One region of the Streptomyces sp. NPDC048442 genome, then DNA from elsewhere that is predicted to be linked to it. Evidence: riboswitches for the same ligand, from Rfam matches in the RefSeq annotation. Region 1 holds a riboswitch; the other holds the start of a gene.

Region 1 (7,071 bases):
CCCGCAGATCGGTGTTCTGGTCGAGCTGGACAAGGCCGACGCCGAGCTGGCCCGTGGCATCGCGCAGCACATCGCCGCCTTCGCGCCGAAGTACCTCACCCGTGAGGACGTCCCGGCCGAGATCGTCGAGGCCGAGCGCCGCGTCGCCGAGGAGACCACGCGCGCCGAGGGCAAGCCCGAGGCCGCCCTCCCGAAGATCGTCGAGGGTCGCGTCAACGGCTTCTTCAAGGAGGCCACCCTTCTTGGCCAGCCGTACGCGCTGGACGCCAAGAAGTCCGTCCAGAAGGTCCTGGACGAGGCCGGTGTCACCCTGAAGCGCTTCTCGCGCATCAAGGTCGGCATCTGAGTCCGTACGTCCGACTCTGTCGACGTAACGCGAACATCGCCAGACCCGGCTAGGGTCTGATGCAGCCGTCGGCGTACGCGCCGGCCGGCCGCAGATCTGACGAGGAGGCCATTGCCGCAGCGGGAACCGCAAGGATCCACCGGCAATGGCCTTCTTCGTATGTGCACGAGGAGAAGCACCCCCATGAATCAGGCGCATCAGGCGAATCAGGACAGCGGCAAGAAGACCGGCCGCTTCATGCTGAAGCTCTCCGGCGAGGCGTTCGCCGGCGGCGGTGCTCTTGGCGTCGACCCCGACGTCGTACACGCCATCGCCCGTGAGATCGCCGCGGTCGTACGGGACGGCGCGGAGATCGCGATCGTCATCGGCGGCGGCAACTTCTTCCGCGGCGCGGAGCTCCAGCAGCGCGGCATGGACCGGGCCCGTTCGGACTACATGGGCATGCTCGGCACGGTCATGAACTGCCTCGCCCTCCAGGACTTCCTGGAGAAGGAGGGCATCGACTCCCGCGTCCAGACCGCCATCACCATGGGCCAGGTCGCGGAGCCGTACATCCCGCTGCGTGCCGTGCGCCACCTGGAGAAGGGCCGCGTCGTGATCTTCGGCGCGGGCATGGGCATGCCGTACTTCTCCACCGACACCACGGCCGCCCAGCGCGCCCTGGAGATCGACGCGGAAGCCCTGCTCATGGGCAAGAACGGGGTCGACGGGGTCTACGACTCCGACCCGAAGAAGAACCCGGAAGCGGTCAAGTTCGATGCGCTGGAGTACAGCCAGGTGATCTCCCGAGACCTCAAGGTCGCGGACGCCACCGCCGTCACCCTGTGCCGTGACAACGATCTGCCGATCCTGGTCTTCGAGCTGCTGGCCGAGGGCAACATCGCCCGCGCGGTCAAGGGTGAGAAGATCGGCACGCTCGTCAACGCGCAGGGCACCCGCGCCTGACCGGATGTGCGGTCCGTGATCCCGGTCCGCGCCCCCGATGGTGACCCCGGCCCGGCCGCGGGGTCGGACTCGGGGGATGGACAATGTCCTGCCGGTCGGACACCGTGCAGGAGAAGACGCCCGCAGCAGCAGTACAAGCCGTGCAGCAGTCCAAGCCATGCAGCAGCAGTTCACGACAGCAGGAGTACGTGGTGATTGAAGAAATCCTCCTCGAGGCCGAGGAGAAAATGGAAAAGGCCGTCGTGGTCGCCAAGGAGGACTTCGCCGCAATCCGCACCGGCCGTGCGCACCCGGCGATGTTCAACAAGATCGTGGCCGAGTACTACGGCGCGGTGACGCCGATCAACCAGCTGGCGTCGTTCTCGGTGCCCGAGCCGCGGATGGCCGTGGTGACCCCCTTCGATGCGAGCGCCCTGCGCAACATCGAGCAGGCGATCCGCGACTCCGACCTCGGCGTCAACCCGAGCAACGACGGCCGCATCATCCGAGTGACGTTCCCCCAGCTGACGGAGGAGCGCCGCAAGGACTACATCAAGGTCGCGCGCAACAAGGCCGAGGACTCCCGGATCTCCATCCGCGCCGTCCGCCGCAAGGCCAAGGAGACCCTCGACAAGCTCGTCAAGGACAAGGAGTCCGGCGAGGACGAGGTCCGCCGTGCGGAGAAGGAGCTCGACGACACCACCGCGAAGTACGTCACGCAGGTGGACGAGCTGCTCAAGCACAAGGAAGCCGAGCTGCTCGAGGTCTGATGAACGACTCTTCCTGGGGGGCCCCGCCGAGGGCGGGCTATGCCGGTGAATGGGGAACCCGTGACCAGGGTCCCCTCCCGGCGGGTCCCGCGTACGATGCGCATGACGCCCAGCACACTCGGCCCATGCCCATCGTGCCTGAGACAGGCAGAGACGCCGACGACCGAGACGACCGGAACCGGGGACCTGCTCCCGCCGCGCAGAATTCCGCTGCCCCAGCCGCTTCGGCGGCCGGGGACGCGGCCCGGATTTCTGCTGCCGGGGGCGGTCCCCTGTTCCGCGACCAGATGCCGCAGGAGCCCATGTCGACCCCGTCCCCGGCCCCGCCGCCGCCCCAGAAGAAGCGTGCGGGCCGCGACCTGCGCGCGGCGATAGGGGTCGGCCTCGGACTCGGCGTGCTGATCGTGGCATCGCTGTTCATCTGGAAGGCCGCCTTCGTCGGCGTCATAGCGGTCGCCGTGGTCGTCGGGCTGTGGGAGCTGACCTCCCGGCTGGAGGAGCGCAAGGGCATCAAGGCTCCGCTGGTTCCGCTCGCGGTCGGCGGTGCGGCCATGGTCGTCGCCGGTTACGTGCGCGGGCCCGAGGGCGCCTGGGTCGCCATGGCGCTCACCGCACTGGCGGTGCTGGTCTGGCGGATGACCGAACCGCCGGAGGGGTACCTCAAGGACGTCACCGCGGGTGTCTTCGCCGCGTTCTACGTGCCGTTCCTGGCCACCTTCGTCGCGATGATGCTCACCGCGCAGGACGGACCGCAGCGGGTGCTGACGTTCCTGCTGCTGACGGTGGTCAGCGACACCGGGGCGTACGCGGTGGGCTGGCGCTTCGGCAAGCACAAGCTGGCGCCGCGCATCAGCCCCGGCAAGACCAGGGAAGGCCTGCTCGGCGCGATCGCCTTCGCGATGGTGGCCGGCGTGCTGTGCATGACGCTGCTGGTCGACGGCGGTACGTGGTGGCAGGGCGCGCTGCTCGGCCTCGCGGTCGCCGCCAGTGCCACGCTCGGCGACCTGGGCGAGTCCATGATCAAGAGGGACCTCGGGATCAAGGACATGGGCACGCTGCTGCCGGGCCACGGCGGCATCATGGACCGACTGGACTCGCTGCTGCCGACCGCTCCGGTGGTCTGGCTGATGATGGTCATCTTCATCGGTTCCGCGTGAGCTTCCTACGTACCTGAGCTGCTGTTTTACCCGTGAGGGGCCCGTTGTCCACAGGACGGCGGGCCCCTTGTCGTACATCTGAGACACTGGTATGACCATGCCTGTACCCGGAGAACTCACTTTTGTCGCGCCCCGCGGAGCCAAGAAGCCCCCGCGGCACCTCGCCGACCTCACGCCCGCCGAGCGCAAGGAGGCCGTGGCCGAGATCGGTGAGAAGCCGTTCCGCGCCAAGCAGCTGTCCCAGCACTACTTCGCGCGGTACGCGCACGACCCGGCGGAGTGGACCGACATCCCCGCCGGCTCGCGGGAGAAGCTGCGCGAGGCGCTGCTGCCCGAGCTGATGACGGTCGTGCGCCACCTGTCGACCGACCAGGAGACCACGCGCAAGACGCTGTGGAAAATGCACGACGGGACGCTCGTCGAGTCCGTGCTGATGCGGTATCCGGACCGGGTGACGATGTGCATTTCGTCGCAGGCGGGCTGCGGCATGAACTGCCCGTTCTGTGCGACAGGACAGGCCGGTCTCGACCGGAACCTGTCGACCGCGGAGATCGTGCACCAGATCGTGGACGGCATGCGGGCGCTGCGCGACGGCGAGGTCCCGGGCGGTCCGGCCCGGCTGTCGAACATCGTCTTCATGGGGATGGGCGAGCCCCTCGCCAACTACAAGCGCGTCGTCGGCTCGATCCGCCGGCTGACCGACCCCGAGCCGGACGGCCTCGGCCTTTCGCAGCGCGGGATCACCGTGTCCACCGTGGGCCTGGTGCCCGCGATGCTGCGGTTCGCCGACGAGGGCTTCAAGTGCCGCCTCGCGGTGTCGCTGCACGCCCCGGACGACGAGCTGCGCGACACCCTGGTGCCGGTCAACACGCGCTGGAAGGTGCGGGAGGTCCTGGACGCGGCGTGGGAGTACGCGGAGAAGTCCGGCCGCCGGATCTCGATCGAGTACGCGCTGATCAGGGACATCAACGACCAGGCGTGGCGCGGTGACCTGCTGGGCCGGCTGCTGAAGAACAAGCGGGTGCACGTCAACCTGATCCCGCTGAACCCGACGCCCGGCTCCAAGTGGACGGCCTCGCGCCCCGAGGACGAGAAGGCGTTCGTCCAGGCGATCGCGGCGCACGGGGTGCCGGTGACCGTGCGGGACACCCGCGGCCAGGAGATCGACGGAGCCTGCGGCCAGCTGGCGGCGTCCGAGCGGTAGCACGTCCGGGCCTGGTTGTACGCTGGGCCGCACATTTGCATATTCCGACAGGGGAGCGCCACAGCGCTGAGAGTGCAGTCCTCACTGCAGACCCTCTGAACCTCGCTCAGGTCATTCTGGGTAGGAAGTTCGGTCGTTTACTCAAGCTGTTGCGCCCTGCCCGCATCCTCCCGGTGCGGGCAGGGCCGCGTCTCTTCCTGGTCATTTCCAGGAGGAATTCACCAGTGAGCACCATCAAGAAGTACGCGGCGATATCCATCGTCGCCGCGCTCGGCGTCAGCACGCTCGCCGCCTGCGGCGGTTCGTCCGACGGCGAGAAGAAGGCCGACGGGGCCGGGTCCAAGACGGTCACGCTGGTCAGCCACGACTCGTTCGCCGCCTCGCCCGCCGTGCTGAAGGAGTTCACCCGGCAGACCGGCTACACGGTCAAGGTGCTGAAGAGCGGGGACGCCGGGGCAGCCCTCAACCAGGAGATCCTGACCAAGGGCTCGCCGCGCGGCGACGTCTTCTTCGGCGTCGACAACACGCTCCTCTCGCGCGCGCTCGACAACGGACTGTTCCAGTCGTACGAGGCGAAGGGCCTGGACCGCGTACCGGCGGACCTCCAGCTCGACAAGGGCGAGCACCGGGTGACGCCGGTCGACACCGGCGACATCTGCGTCAACTACGACAAGAAGTACTTCGCGGACAAGAAGCTCGCGCCGCCGAAGTCGCTCGACGACCTGGTCAAGCCCGCGTACAAGAACCTCCTCGTCACCGAGAACGCCGCGACCTCCTCGCCGGGGCTCGGCTTCCTGCTCGCGACCGCCGGACAGTACGGCGACGACGGCTGGCAGGGCTACTGGCAGAAGCTCAAGGACAACGGCGTCAAGGTCGTGGACGGCTGGGAGCAGGCGTACAACGACGAGTTCTCGGGGTCCTCGGGCGGCAAGAAGGCGAAGGCGGACCGGCCGCTCGTCGTGTCGTACGCCTCCAGCCCGCCCGTCGAGGTGCTGTTCGCCGAGCCGAAGCCGGCCGAGGCGCCGACCGGGGTCGCCACCGGGACCTGCTTCCGGCAGATCGAGTTCGCCGGGCTGCTGGACGGCGCGAAGAACGAGGCGGGCGGCAAGGCGCTCCTCGACTTCCTCATCGGCAAGCAGTTCCAGGAGGACCTGCCGCTGAAGATGTTCGTCAACCCGGCCGCCAAGGACACCAAGCTGCCCGAGGTCTACGCCAAGTTCGGCGCGACCATTGACAAGCCGCTGACCGTGGAGCCCAAGAAGATCGCCGACAAGCGTGAGCAGTGGGTCAAGTCGTGGTCCTCGCTGGTGAACAAGTAGGCACGACCCCGCCGGGTGCCCCCAGGGGCGCCCGGCGGGGTTCCTGGCGTGGGAGCGCGGTGCGGCTGGGCCTGATGGCTGTGCCCGTCGCCTTCTTCGCGCTGTTCTTCGCCTACCCGGTCGTCGCGATCGTCGGGCGCGGGCTGAAGTCAGGCGATGCCTGGCAGCTCGGGCGGATCGGGGAGGTGCTGGGCGACCCGGACATCCTCGGCGTGCTCTGGTTCACCACCTGGCAGGCGCTCGCCTCGACCGCGCTCACTCTGCTGCTTGCGCTGCCCGCCGCGTACGTCTTCGCCCGGTTCGACTTTCCGGGGAAGCAGCTGCTGCGGGCCGTGGTGACGGTGCCGTTCGTGCTGCCCACCGTGGTGGTGGGCACCGCGTTCCTGGCGGTGCTCGGGCGCGGTGGGCTCCTCGACGAGCTGTGGGGCGTACGGCTCGACACCACCGTGTGGGCGATCCTGCTCGCCCACGTCTTCTTCAACTACGCGGTGGTCGTACGGACCGTGGGCGGCCTGTGGTCGCAGCTCGACCCCCGGCAGGAGGAGGCCGCCCGGGTGCTCGGCGCGGGGCGTTTCGCGGCCTGGCGGCGGGTGACGCTGCCGGCGCTCGGGCCCGCGGTGGCCGCCGCCGCGCTGATGGTGTTCCTGTTCACCTTCACCTCCTTCGGTGTCGTACAGATCCTGGGCGGGCCCGCCTACTCCACCCTGGAGGTGGAGGTGTACCGGCAGACCGCGCAGCTCCTCGACCTGCCGACCGCGGCCGTGCTGACGCTGGTGCAGTTCGCCGCGGTGGGTGCGATCCTCGCCGTGCACGCGTGGACGGTGCGGCGGCGCGAGAGCGCGCTCAAGCTGGTCGACCCGGCACAGACGTCGCGCAGGCCGCGCGGCGCCGGGCAGTGGACGCTGCTCGGCGGGGTGCTCGCGACCGTACTTGTCCTGATCCTGCTGCCCCTGTCCGTGCTGGTCGAACGGTCGCTGGACGGGCCCGAGGGGTACGGATTCGGCTACTACCTGGCGCTGCGGTCGGTGGCCGAGAGCGGCGGGACCTTCCTGGTGCCGCCGCTGGAAGCGGTCGGGAACTCCCTGCAGTACGCCGTGGTGGCGACCGCGATCGCGCTGCTCGTCGGCGGTCTGGCGGCCGCCGCCCTCACCCGGCGGGCGGGGCGGCTGGTGCGCGGGTTCGACGCGCTGCTGATGCTGCCGCTGGGCGTCTCCGCGGTGACGGTGGGCTTCGGCTTCCTGATCACCCTCAACAAGCCGCCGCTGGACCTGCGCACCTCGTGGATCCTGGTGCCGCTGGCCCAGGCGCTAGTGGGCGTGCCCTTCGTCGTACGGACCATGCTGCCCGTGCT
Region 2 (7,071 bases), on a different contig from region 1:
CCGCCGTTCTGAAGCCGAGCTGTGACGGCCGCGCCCCTTCAGGGGCGCGGCCGCGCGGGCGCGACCAGCCGCGACGCACCCGCACCTATCGCACTCCCCTCAGAACGCCGGCCGCTCCGGATCCAGCCGGGCCAGGCCCTCGCCCGGCGACGACGCCTGCGCGAAGTGGCGGCGGGGGATGCGCCCCGCGCGGTACGCGAGACGGCCCGCCTCCACGCCGTGCCGCATCGCCTCCGCCATCAGCACCGGCTCCTGCGCCCGCGTCACCGCCGAGGCGAGCATCACCCCCGCGCACCCCAGCTCCATCGCCAGCACCGCGTCCGACGCGGTCCCCGCCCCCGCGTCCAGGATCACCGGCACCCCGGCCCGCTCCACGATCAGCTCGAAGTTGTGCGGGTTGCGGATGCCGAGCCCGGACCCGATCGGCGAGCCCAGCGGCATGACCGCCGCGCAGCCCACGTCCTCCAGCTTCCGCGCCAGCACCGGGTCGTCGTTCATGTACGGGAGCACGGTGAAGCCGTCGTCGACCAGTACCTCCGCCGCGTCCAGCAGCTCGACCGGGTCGGGCAGCAGGGTCCGCTCGTCGGCGATGACCTCCAGCTTCACCCAGTCGGTGCCCAGCGCCTCGCGTGCGAGCCGGGCCGTGAGCACGGCCTCGCCCGCCGTGTAGCAGCCTGCCGTGTTGGGCAGCACCCGGATGCCCAGCTTCTCCAGCACGGACAGCACGGAGCCCCGCACGGACGGATCGAGCCGTCGCATCGCCACCGTCGTCAGCTCGGTCCCGGACGCGACGAGCGACCGCTCCAGCACCTCCAGGCTGGGCGCGCCGCCGGTCCCCATGATGAGCCGGGACGAGAACGCGGCGCCGCCCAGTTCGAAGAGATCGTCTGCCATGTCGTCAGCCTCCCTGGACCGCGGTGAGTACTTCGACGCGGTCGCCGTCGGCGAGGGCGGTGGCCGCCCACCGGCCGCGCGGCACCACTGTTTCGTTGAGCGCGGCAGCCACGCCCGCGTGCGCGCGCGTGAGCGCCGCGACGAGGTCGTCGAGCGTCGTACCGGCGCAGACCTCGCGCCCCTCACCGTTCACGGACACGTTCACCGGGGTGTTCATGCGGGCTGCTCCTGTCGTACGGGCACGGGCACGGGTACGGGGGCGGAGTCGGGTGCGGAGTCGGAAGTGAAGCGCTGCGGGGTGAACGCCCGCGCCTCCTCGGGGAGTTCGCCGGTGGTCAGGACGTCCGCCATGACGTCGCCGGTGACCGGGGTCAGCAGCACCCCGTTGCGGTAGTGCCCGGTGGCGAGCAGCAGGCCCGGCAGGGCGGTGGGGCCGAGCAGCGGGGCGTTGTCGGGGGAGCCGGGGCGCAGCCCGGCCCGGGTCTCGGTGAGCGGGAGCTCGGTGATGCCGGGGACCAGCTCGTGGGCGTCGCGCAGCAGCTCGTAGACGCCGCCCGCCGTGACGGTGGTGTCCCAGCCGAGCTCCTCCGAGGTCGCGCCCACGACCAGCTCGCCGTTCTCGCGCGGCACCAGATAGACCTCGCTGCCGCGCACCACGGCGCGCACCGTACGGCTCAGGAACGGGGCGTAGGCGGGCGGCACCGTCAGCCGCAGCACCTGTCCCTTGACCGGGCGCACCGGCGGCAGCACCTCTTGAGGCACTCCCGCGAGCCGCCCGCTGAGCGAACCGGCGGCCAGCACCACCTGGTCGGCGACGACCTCGGTGCCGTCGGCCAGCAGCGCGCCCGAAGCCCTCTCCCGTACGACGGACAGCCGCTCGGCCGTCGTGCGGTACACAACCACCCCGGCGCGCTCGCAGGCCGTCAGAAGGGCGGCTGCCAGCCGTCGCGGGTCGATCTGGTGGTCGCCGTCCACCCGCAGCCCGCCGCGCACGCCCGGCGCGAGCATCGGCTCCAGTCGGCGGCAGTCGCGCCCGCTCAGCCACTCCGACTCCAGGCCCGACTGCCGCTGCAGGGTGTGCAGTTCGCGCAAGTGGGCCCGGTCGTCGGAGTCCAGCGCCACGGCGAGGGTGCCGCACGCGCGGTAGCCGGTGTCCTGCCCCGACGCCTCCTCCAGCTCCGTGACGAAGTCCGGATAGCGGCGCGCGGAGGCGAGGTTGAGGCCGAGCAGGGTCTGCTCGCCGTGGTGGAGTTCGGTGACGGCGGCCAGCATTCCGGCCGCCACCTGTGCGGCGCCGCCGCCCGGTGCGGGGTCGGCGAGCGCGGTGCGCAGACCGCGCTGCGCGGCCCGCCAGGCCGTGACGAGGCCGATGATTCCGCCGCCGACCACCAGGACGTCGTACGGCCGTTGCTCGGAAGCGTGCAGGTGCTCGGAAGCGTGCGGGTGTGGAGATGTGTGCATGGGCGTCCAGCCCCTCCCTTCGCCGGCATGACCCGGATCAGGTTCGTACGGTCGGAGGCCTGGTCAGCCTCCCTCTCAGCCCGGTCAGCCGGGCTCCCGTGAGTGCTTGTACGGTGACCAGACTAGTCCTTGGGTTCAACAGACTGTGAGGGAGCACCCCGTGCCCCGTTCGCTCGACGGACTCGTCCTCGCGCCGGTCGCCGACCAGGCCCCCGGGCAGGTCGGCACCCGCACCCGCTTCACGTACCACGAGCAGGACGGCCGGATCTGGGCCGAGTACGCGGGCGGCGACGTCGTGCGCGGGCAGCTGGTCGGCACGCGCGCGGGGGACCGGCTCGACTTCAGGTACGTCCAGCTGAAACGGGACGGAACGACTTCGTCCGGACATTGCGTCTCCACGGTCACGCTGCTCGCGGACGGCCGCGTTCGGCTGGACGAGAGCTGGGCATGGGAGTCCCAGGAGGGCAGCGGCACGAGCGTGGTCGAGGAACTCCTTTCCTGACGTTGTGTCAGATACATAAGGTGGTCGGGTGAGCGAGCAGAAGCGAATCGTCGTCGTCGGTGCGGGAATGGCCGGGGTGCAGACCTCCGTGGCCCTGCGGGAGCAGGGCCACGGAGGCCGGATCACACTGATCGGCGCCGAGCCCCACCCGCCGTACGACCGGCCGCCGCTGTCCAAGGCGGTGCTGCTCGGCAAGGCCGAGGGCTCGGCCTTCGAGGTCGACTTCGACGCGCTGGGCATCGAGCTCCGGCTGGGGCTCGACGTCACCGGGGTGCGCCCGGCGGACCACGAGATCGACACCCCCGACGGGCCGGTGCCGTACGACGCCCTGGTCCTCGCCACCGGAGCGGACCCCGTCACCCTTCCCGGCACGGCCGGCGTCCCCGACGTCCACCTGCTGCGCACCCTCGACGATGCGCGGCGGCTGCGCCCGGTGCTGGACGCGGCCGCCGACGTGGTGGTGGTCGGCGCGGGCTGGATCGGCGCCGAGTTCACCACCGCCGCAAGGGAAGCGGGTTGCACCGTCACGGTCGTGGAGGCCGCCGACCGGCCGCTCGCCGGGACGATGCCCGCCGAGATCGCCGCGCCGATGGCCGCCTGGTACGCCGAAGGCGGCGCCGAGCTCCTCACCCACGCGCGCGTGGCGGCGGTGGAGCCGGGCGCGGTGCTCCTCGCCGACGGCCGCCGGATCCCGGCCGGCGCCGTCCTCGTCGGTATCGGCGCCAGACCCGCGACGGCCTGGCTGGCGGGTTCCGGCATCGAGCTCGGCCCGGACGGCTCCGTCACCGCCGACGTGCACCTGCGGACCTCGGTCCCCGACGTGTACGCGGTCGGGGACTGCGCCTCCTTCCCGTCCGGGCGGTACGGCACGCGGCTGCTCGTGCACCACTGGGACAACGCGCTCCAGGGCCCGCGCACGGTAGCCGCGAACATCCTGGGCGGCGCCCCGCTGCCCTACGACCCCGTGCCGTACTTCTGGTCCGAGCAGTTCGGCCGCTTCGTGCAGTACGTCGGCCACCACGCGGACGCCGACGAGACGATCTGGCGCGGCGAGCCCGCCGGACCCTCCTGGTCGGTGTGCTGGCTGCGCGGCGGCGCCCTGGTGGCCCTGCTCGCGGTGGGCCGCCCGCGCGACCTGGCACAGGGCCGCAAGCTGGTGGAGGCGGGGGCGGCGCTCGACCCGGCGCTGGCCGCCGACCCTTCCGTACCGCTGAAGTCGGCCGTACGGAAGCCGTAGGAAATCCCCCGGCCGGACGGGCCCGGGTACCGACTGTCGGTCCCGGATGGCACGCTTGTCCTGTGACCGAGATTGACGCAAAGATCGAATCGCTCGTCCCCGCCTGGCTCTACCTCCCCGACATCGCGGAGATGCTCGACCTGGAGGTGACGAAGGTGCGGCAGCTGGTGAAGGACGGCCAGCTCATCGCCGTGCGGCGCGGTGAGAACCGTTCGCTGCAGGTGCCCGCCGCCTTCCTCGACGGCAACCAGATCGTCAAGGGCCTTCCCGGGCTCCTGACGGTCCTGAAGGACGACGGCTTCTCCGACGCGGAGATGCTGGAGTGGCTCTTCACCGCCGACCCGACCCTGCCCGGCACCCCCGCCCAGGCCCTGAGCGAGAATCGCGGCACGGAGGTGAAGCGCCGCGCCCAGGCGCTCGCCCTCTGACGACGCCGCACCACACCACGGCGCTGTGCGGTCCGCCCGGCCGGGCGGACCGCACACCGCCGCCGACCGACGGGGGACACCCCGCCACCACGGGGGGAACCGCACCATGCCCACGCCCAGCGCGCAGCTCGCCGACGCCCGGCTCTACCTCTGCACGGACGCCCGCAAGGCGCAGGGAGACCTTCCGGCCTTCCTCGACGCGGTGCTGTCCTGTGGCGTCGACATCGTTCAGCTCCGCGACAAGGGCATGGAGGCGGGCGAGGAGCTGGAGCACCTGGCGGTCCTCGCCGACGCCTGCCGCCGGCACGGCAAGCTCCTCGCCGTGAACGACCGCGCCGACGTGGCGCACGCCATCGGCAGCGACGTCCTCCACCTCGGCCAGGGCGACCTGCCGGTCCCCGCCGCCCGCGCGATCCTCGGCTCCCGCAGCGGCGACGTCCTGATCGGCCGCTCCACGCACGCCGAGTCCGAGGTCGACGCCGCCGTCGCCGAGCCGGGCGTCGACTACTTCTGCACCGGTCCCTGCTGGCCCACCCCCACCAAGCCCGGCCGGTACGCCCCCGGGCTCGGCCTCGTGCGGTACGCGGCCTCGCTCGCCCAGAGCCGCCCCTGGTTCGCCATCGGCGGCATCGACGCGCGCAACCTCGACGAGGTGCTGGCCGCGGGCGCCCGCCGCGTCGTGGTCGTCCGCGCGATCACCGAGGCTGCCGACCCGGCTGCTGCCGCCGCCGATCTGGCCAAGCGGATCAGGTCGTACGACCGGTAGGCGACGGTCGCACGACCGGCAGGTGACGGTCGTACGACCGCGGTGGGCGACGGGTGTTTGGCCGGACAACTGTCCGAAGGGTGGACAAGAAACCGGCATAACGGACCTTTGTCTCCTTGGCGGTTGGGGGTGCGGCACGCCCCTGGCTAACCTTTCGACATGGCCCTTGGCACAGCTTCCACCAGAACAGACCGCGCGCTTACGGTGCGTGAGCTGCTGGAGACCGGAAAGACGTCGTTTTCCTTCGAATTCTCGGCCCGCAGGACCGAGAAGGGTGAGCAGAACCTCTGGAACGCCCTGCGTCGTGTCGAGGCGGTGGCCCCCAGCTTCGTCTCCGTGACCTACGGAGCGGGTGGCTCCACGCGCGAGGGCACCGTCAAGGCCACCCAGAAGATCGCCTCCGACTCCACCCTCACGCCCGTCGCGCACCTCACCGCCGTCGACCACTCGGTCGCCCAGCTGCGCAACATGGTCGGGCAGTACGCCGACGCCGGAATCCGGAACATCCTCGCGGTACGCGGCGACCCGCCCGGCGACCCGATGGGCGAGTGGGTCCGTCACCCGGAAGGCGTGACGTACGCCTCCGAACTCGTCGCACTCATCAAGGAGTCCGGCGACTTCTGTGTCGGTGTCGCCGCATTTCCCGAGATGCACCCGCGCTCGGACACCTGGGATTCCGACATCCGCCACTTCGTGGAGAAGTGCCGGGCCGGTGCCGATTACGCCATCACGCAGATGTTCTTCGATCCGGAGAGCTATCTGCGGATGCGGGACCGCGTCCAGGCGGCGGGCTGCGACACCCCGATCATCCCCGAAGTGATGCCTGTCACGCTGGTCAAGCAGCTGGACCGGCTTCCGCAGCTCAGCAACGCGCATTTCCCCGACGCCGTGAAAGAGCGCATCCTCGCGGTCAAGGACGATCCGGCCGCTGTACGCTCCATTGGCATCGAGTTCGCCACCGAGTTCTGCGCGACGCTGCTTGCCGAAGGTGTACCGGGAATGCACTTCATCACGCTGAACAACTCGACGGCGACACTTGAGATCTACGAGAATCTCGGACTGCACGACACACACGAAACGCAACGCCAGACGTCACCGCCGACGCGGCCGTCGTCGTAGCAGTCACCACAGCTGTACTCGCGCCGCCGAGTCCACCAGGGGATCCGCGGCAGCAGGAGAGGGGCGTACATGGGCTGGACGGTCCTCTACATCGCATTCGGCGTCGTCGCGCTGTGGCTGCTCGGCGAAGTGCTGTTGCAGTACAAGGCACGGCTGCGCTGGCGGGTGCTCGCGTTCGCGGGCTTCTCCGTCGTCGTGGTCGGCGTGCTGCTGCCGTCCGTCGTGGTGATCGCGGCGGGCGCCGTCGCCTTCGCCGTCGGCCAGACGTACGTCACGCTGTCCTTCCGCCGCGGCTTCTCCACGGGCTGGGCGATCGGCGGCAGTCCGGGCGCGAGCAAGCGACGCAGGGGCGGTGCGGAGGAATCCGCCGCACAGCAGCCGACGTTGCAGGTCTCCGACCTGGAGTACGAGGCGCAGGACCGGCCCGACGCCGGTTTTGACGCCGCGCAGGGTTTTGACGCCGCGCAGGGTTTCGACGGAGCACCCGCATTCGGCGGAGCGGCTGGGTTCGACGACGGAGCGCCCGGCTTCGACACCCAGGGGCAGCACGGCACGGCCGGCCACCCCGACCCGCAGACCGCGGTCTACGAGCCGCAGCCGATGCCCGACGAGACCGGCCGGTACGGGATCTACGACTCCTCGGCGCCCTACGCCGCCTCGCAGT

What was found. Region 1 has a riboswitch for thiamine pyrophosphate ahead of AB0D18_RS13645 (thiamine ABC transporter substrate-binding protein). Riboswitches for the same ligand answer to the same signal wherever they lie in the genome.
Region 2: linked by a shared signal. The riboswitch ahead of thiO (glycine oxidase ThiO) and the one ahead of AB0D18_RS13645 (thiamine ABC transporter substrate-binding protein) in region 1 are both predicted to bind thiamine pyrophosphate.

The regions. Positions count from the first base shown of each region.
Region 1 is NZ_JBEZKB010000007.1:182,525-189,595, forward strand. It holds gene tsf (translation elongation factor Ts) at 1-346, shown strand, start outside; gene pyrH (UMP kinase) at 530-1,291, shown strand; gene frr (ribosome recycling factor) at 1,483-2,040, shown strand; gene AB0D18_RS13635 (phosphatidate cytidylyltransferase) at 2,040-3,197, shown strand; gene rlmN (23S rRNA (adenine(2503)-C(2))-methyltransferase RlmN) at 3,295-4,401, shown strand; TPP riboswitch at 4,441-4,546, shown strand; gene AB0D18_RS13645 (thiamine ABC transporter substrate-binding protein) at 4,626-5,720, shown strand; gene AB0D18_RS13650 (iron ABC transporter permease) at 5,795-7,071, shown strand, end outside.
Region 2 is NZ_JBEZKB010000005.1:10,377-17,447, forward strand. It holds gene AB0D18_RS09625 (thiazole synthase) at 100-894, opposite strand; gene thiS (sulfur carrier protein ThiS) at 899-1,111, opposite strand; gene thiO (glycine oxidase ThiO) at 1,108-2,355, opposite strand; TPP riboswitch at 2,353-2,465, opposite strand; gene AB0D18_RS09640 (hypothetical protein) at 2,516-2,857, shown strand; gene AB0D18_RS09645 (FAD-dependent oxidoreductase) at 2,925-4,094, shown strand; gene AB0D18_RS09650 (Rv2175c family DNA-binding protein) at 4,157-4,522, shown strand; gene thiE (thiamine phosphate synthase) at 4,629-5,288, shown strand; gene metF (methylenetetrahydrofolate reductase [NAD(P)H]) at 5,448-6,407, shown strand; gene AB0D18_RS09665 (hypothetical protein) at 6,477-7,071, shown strand, end outside.